Linked DNA regions of Wigglesworthia glossinidia endosymbiont of Glossina morsitans morsitans (Yale colony). The protein of the gene in region 1 interacts with the protein of each later gene in a pairwise test. Links are inferred from orthologs where the notes say so. Each region holds a gene or a part of one and is shown on either strand. Other genes may lie near its edges.

Region 1 (3,469 bases):
AAACATTTTTTAAATAATTCATAGATTGATCAGATATAATAATAGTTTTATTTAAACTTAATTCTTGTGAGTGATATATTCTAAAAATATGCATTTTAATAATTCAATTAACATAGATTAATTTATATAAATTTTACTTTATTATTTAATAAATATTATATTTAATTTTTATTAAAAAAACTTATAAAAATATATTTTAAATTCAAAAAAGAATTAATTATATACTTTTTAAAATTTTTCAATAATTGTAAAATTAAATTAATATATAAAATATAACAGTTTTATAATTGATTTTGTTTTAAAATATTATTAATATAATTTATATAAATTGTTTTAAAATTAAATTTTAAGAAAAAATTTGAAGTAAAAATTTGAAAATAATTGTACGAATAATAAACAATATACAGTTAATATAAAAATTTTTTAATTTTCAAATTTTATCACATCTTGTTTATGTAAAACAAAAATTCTTATTAAGACAATAAAAAATCAATAACTTTTTCAAATTGAGTTATAGGACTCCATTTGTTATGCAAAAAGATTATAATCATAAAAAAATAGAAAATTTTGTACAAAAATATTGGGAAGAAAAAAAAACTTTTGAAGTGACTGAAAACTCTGAAAAAGAAAAATATTACTGTTTATCTATGTTGCCATATCCATCCGGAGATTTGCATATGGGTCATGTCAGAAATTACATTTTAGGAGATGCCGTCGCAAGATACCAAAGAATGCTTGGAAAAAATGTACTACACCCAATTGGATGGGACGCTTTTGGTTTACCTGCTGAACATGCAGCAATAAAAAATAATACTTCTCCTGAAAAATGGACTTTGCAATGTATTCAAAATATGAAACAACAACTCAAATCTTTAGGATGCAGTTATGATTGGAATCGAGAAATTATTACATGTCATCCTAACTATTATCGTTGGGATCAATGGTTTTTCATTCAACTGTATAATAAAAATATAGCGTATAAAAAAAAATCTACAGTTAATTGGTGCTCAAAAGATCAAACAGTATTGGCTAATGAACAAGTTATTAATAATTCGTGTTGGCGCTGTAATTCTCGAATTAAAAAAAAAATAATTCCACAATGGTTTATAAAAATTACTAATTATGCAGATAGATTATTAAATGATATTCAAACGTTAGAAAATTGGCCAAAAAAAGTTAAAATAATGCAAAAAAATTGGATTGGCAAATCAAAAGGCATAGAAGTTGAATTATCAATTTACAATTACAGTAAAAAAATTAAAATCTATATAAATAACATAGCTACTTTTATGGGAGGAACGTTTGTAATAATTTCTTCTGATCATATACTGTTAAAATCAGTAAAAAGCTCAAATTATGATTTATATACATTTATACATAAATGTCAAACAGAAAAAAATTCTGAAACAAATATTAAACAGAATCATCAAAAAGGAATTTTTACATCTTTATTTGCAATTCATCCTATATCTCAAAAAAAACTACCGATATGGATCTGTAATTTCTTTTTTATACCGGATTCTTCTAATAATGCCATATTATCTGTTCCTGTATATTCTAAAGACCAATGGGATTTTGCTAAAAAATACAATTTACCAATACTACATGTACTAAAAGATAGTAAAGGTAATTTCATTAATTTTAAACAGAAAAAATTGATGCAGACTAGTACTTTATGTAATTCAGGGCAATTTAATGGATTAAAATTTTGTGATGGAAGTAAAAAAATATCTCAATTTTTAATTTCAAATCATATAGGAAAAAATATTATTCATTATAGATTAAAAGATTGGTGTATTTCCAGACAAAGATATTGGGGAGCGCCAATTCCTATAATTAAAAATAATAAAAACGAGATTTTTACTGTATCTGAAAATGAATTACCAGTCATTCTTCCAGAAAAGAATACTGATCAATTAGTTGATTCTTTAAAAAATTATGCTAATTGGATTAATATTTATTACAAAAAAAATCGATTTACAAGAGAAACGGATACATTTGATACTTTTATACAATCTTCTTGGTACTTATATCGTTATACTTGTCCTCATTACATACACGGTATGTTAAATACTAATGCTGTGAACTACTGGTTACCAGTAGATTTATACATAGGAGGCGTAGAACACGCGACCATGCATCTTTTGTATTTAAGATTTTATCATAAATTATTTAAAGATATGAATTTAGTAAATTCAAATGAACCAATAAAAAAATTATTATGCCAAGGTATGGTATTGTCAGATACATTTTATTATATCTCTAGCTCGGGAAGCCAAATTTGGACTACTCCAGTAAATAATAATTTTAAAAGAAATGAAAATAATCAAATTGTAAACGCTGTAGATTCTTTAGGGCATAAGCTTATTCATACTGGAATGCATAAAATGTCTAAATCAAAAAATAACGGTGTGCATCCAAATAATATCATTCGTAAATATGGCGCAGATACATTACGTTTATTTATTGTATTTGCGGCGCCACCAGAGGCTTCGTTAGAATGGACAGAAAAAGGAATTCAAGGAGCTTATCGATTTATTAAAAAAATTTGGAATATGACTTTTGATTATGTCGAAAAAAATAAAAATAATAAATTAAAAGAAACTTCTGAAAATAATCATGAATCTTCAAATTTAATACTTCAAACTCAAAAAATTATTATAAAAATTACTGAAAATTTTGAAAACAAATATAAATTTAATACTGTAGTTGCATTAATTATGAAACTTACAAATTACTTACGTAATGCTATTAAAAATAATAAATGTAATCGATCAATAACAAAAAAAATTCTTATGATTATTATACGCTTACTTTATCCATTTACACCTCATGTATGTTTCATATTATGGCGTGAATTAAAAGGTTCTAAAGATATTGATTATGCTGAATGGCCAAAAATAAACTCTGATGTTATAAAAAAGAAAAAAAAAATTATTGTTCAAGTTAATGGAAAATTTAAAAAAGTTATGATATTTAAATTTAAAAGTAATGAAAAATATATTAAAGAGAAAATTTTTAAAAGTATAATAATAAAAAATTCTTTAAAAAATAAAAAAATAAAAAAAATTATCTATATTAAAAATAAATTGATTAATTTTGTATTGAATGAATAATTTTATTAAAAAATTAATATTAACTATATTAGTTCCGGCTGTTCTGTATAGCTGCGTTAGTTTTGATAAAATAAAATTTTGTAAGAATTATAATATGCACGCATTATATTTTAAATGCATTAATACATGCAACATCCAATATTTAACTGCTTATAATGCATTTAGATCTTATAATATTCAATTAATAAATGCTAATTCAGAAAAAAATAAAATTCCTCTATTAAATATTATTAGCACTTCAGAGATAATAAAAAAAATAGAGTTTTCTAATTTATATAAGCTCTTAGAATATCAAATAATTTTTAATATTAAAGCAGAGTTGCGCTTTAGTATGCATCAAAATATTCCGGTCA
Region 2 (2,894 bases), 310 kb from region 1 along the record:
GTCTAACAATTTAGGCAAAATTTTAGTTTCAGCAATGCTCCATGACCTGGTAACTCGTGAACGTAAATGTGATTGAGGTAATATTTGTTGGGCAAAGTCAAAAAAAGGTTGCGAAAAACTTTCTGTATTTATTAAATATTTTTCGTTTTCAGAATTATTTAAATTTTCAATTTTTTTATTAGATTTTAATGTTTTTTCCAACGTATCAAGATGAAGAAAAATTGCTTGTTTTACTAACCAATTCGGCGTACGATTTAACCGATTTGATAGTTTTTCGATACGATGGAGTAATTTGTCGTCTAATTTAACACCTAATATGTTATTGTCCATCCTTTTATCTCGTATTTATTGATTTTAAGTTAGTTAAACATTTTGACATTAATTTATTTTAATTTTAAAAATAAAAAATATTGCAAGAATTAATCTTATATTTTTTTTGAAGTTCAATAAATTCTGTACATATCATAAATTAATATGCATATTGTTCATTTTTATCTTAAAAAGATAATTGTTTAATGTAAAATAGATTTTATATAAAATTTTTTATTTTCTATTATTCAGATTTTATATCATATAATTGTTGTTGTTGATTAATTCTTTGAAAAAGAAAGTAAATTATTTTATTTTTAAGTTTAGTTGCAATAAATCTTGTATAAAACTTATGTTATTTTTATTTTCTAAAAATTTTCTAATACATACAGCTGTAGATTGACCTATATCTTTTATTTTTAATAATGAATGAAAATCAGAATTTATAAAATTGTAATATGTTTTATAGTAATTCTCAAGATTTATAGACGTTGTTAATCCGACTTGGGGAATACCTAAGCCGTATATAAGACGATGTAATTTTACTTCTTTAGAATTTTTAATAGAATTGATTAAATTTTTTCCGGATTTCAATTGAATTTTATTAATACGTGTAATTTTTTTGAGATCTAATCGAAAAAAATCTGCCGGAGTAATTAAAATTTTTTTATCTACTAGCTTAGAAATTATTTTTTTTCCCATGCCTCGAATATTTAAAGCATTACGAGAAGCAAAATGTATTAAAGCTGCTTTTTTTTGTGCATGACATGTGATACCTCCACTGCAGTACCATTTTTTTTTGCCTACAATACTTATAATATCTGAATCGCAGATTTTACATTTTTTAGGAAAAATAATTTTTTTTGCATTTTTTGTACGCTTCGAAAATATTACTTTAGAAATTTTGGGAATGACTTCTCCTACATGTTTTACAATTACGGTATCATTAATCATAACATTTAATCTATTTATTTCATTAAAATTATATAAAGAAACAAATTTTACAATTGTACCTAAAAAACATACAGGTTTAATTTGAGCTATAGGTGTTACAATTCCTGTACGACCGATAGTAAAATCTACACTTATGATTTTTGTAATTTTTTCTAATGCTGGAAACTTATAAGCGATAGCCCATTTTGGTGCTTTAGCAACACATCCTATTTTATTTTGATGTAATATAGAGTCTACTTTTATTACAATGCCATCTATTTCAAAATCTAAAGTTTTTCGAATTTTTTTAATTGTATTGTAATAATTAACAATTTGATGTAGTCCTACGCAAATCTTTGTATAATGATTAGTTGGTATGTTCCATAATTTCAAAATTTTTAATCTTTTATACTGACTATCCGGTAATTTATATCCATCTGAGTAGCCAATTCCATAAGCATAAAACATTAAATATCTGTTTTCTGTAATCTTTGGATTAATTTGTCTTAAAGAACCCGAAGCAGCGTTACGCGGATTAGAAAATAATTTTTTATTATTTAACTTAGCTACTTCATTAAGTTTGAAAAATTTGGATTTATTAATAAAAACTTCTCCTCTTATTTCTATATATTTACAAGCAGTATCATTTGTTTTTAAATTATACGGTATTGTTTGCATCATTAAGGCATTTTTTGTTACATCTTCGCCAAAAACTCCATTTCCTCGAGTAGAGGCTCGAACGAGTATTCCGTATTCATATGTTAAATTTATAGCTAATCCGTCAATTTTTAATTCGCAACAATATGTGATTTCTTCTCCGGTATTGAGAATTTTTTGTATTTTTTTATTGAATTTGAATAATTCTGTGTTGTTAGAAATGCTATCTAAAGATAGCATTAAAGATTTATGTTGTATCTGTAAAAGTTTTACATTACAATCTTGTCCTATTGCTTGTGTAGGTGAATCTTGAGAACGTAAAAACGGGTATTTATGTTCTAATTTACTTAGTTTTAATAAATTAAAGTCGTATACTGAATCTTCAACTAAAGATTGATTTTTATTATAATAATAATCTGACCACAAGTTAAGTTTTTTACGAAGATAAAATATTCTATTTTTTATATTTTTATATTTGTTTGACATATTTTGTATTTAAAATTGTATATATTTTTTGATAATTTATGTTAAAAAATACAATATACAAATATTAGCAATTTTTTAAATTAAAACAATAATGCTATAAATTTAATTTTTATTAAAAATTTAAAATGATAAGTAAAAATAATTTTTATATCATTTAAATAAAATATAGATTATTTTTTTTAAAAAGTTAAATTTATAATTATATGTTCGTGAAATTATTATAAAGTCTTCTCATTTAGGTGAGATGTCCGAGTGGTTTAAGGAGCAGGCCTGGAAAGCATGTATACGCATTGTGCGTATCGAGGGTTCGAATCCCTCTCTCACCGTAGAAATATATCAATTAATAAAATTTGTACATATATCAATTGTATTAAAATAATTTAAAAAATAAATAGTAAATTGATTAATAAATTAAATTGTGTACATCAATATTATTAATTCTAAATAAAACTTTTTACAATATAAACATACAAAAAAAATTATACACGGTATAAAATTATCTTATGATA

Evidence for each region. The genes of interacting proteins can lie anywhere in the genome.
Region 2: the proteins of leuS (region 1) and ligA interact in binary tests that used the Escherichia coli proteins (3 or more experiments, as listed by UniProt). The link is inferred for Wigglesworthia glossinidia endosymbiont of Glossina morsitans morsitans (Yale colony) from one-to-one orthologs.

Annotation. Positions count from the first base shown.
Region 1 is NC_016893.1:640,994-644,462, reverse strand. Bases 138-3,323 are described here. They hold leuS (leucine--tRNA ligase), read left to right. Parts: upstream 138-530; coding sequence 531-3,116; downstream 3,117-3,323. Other genes in these bases: WIGMOR_RS03085 (LPS-assembly lipoprotein LptE), read left to right, coding at 3,211-3,323. In the rest of the region: WIGMOR_RS03095 (16S rRNA (uracil(1498)-N(3))-methyltransferase), read right to left, coding at 1-94; more of WIGMOR_RS03085, read left to right, coding at 3,324-3,469.
Region 2 is NC_016893.1:329,425-332,318, reverse strand. It holds ligA (NAD-dependent DNA ligase LigA), read right to left. Parts: upstream 2,386-2,894; coding sequence 616-2,385; downstream 1-615. Other genes in the region: WIGMOR_RS01620 (5'-methylthioadenosine/adenosylhomocysteine nucleosidase), read left to right, coding at 2,889-2,894; putA (trifunctional transcriptional regulator/proline dehydrogenase/L-glutamate gamma-semialdehyde dehydrogenase), read right to left, coding at 1-330. UniProt on the Escherichia coli protein: DNA ligase that catalyzes the formation of phosphodiester linkages between 5'-phosphoryl and 3'-hydroxyl groups in double-stranded DNA using NAD as a coenzyme and as the energy source for the reaction.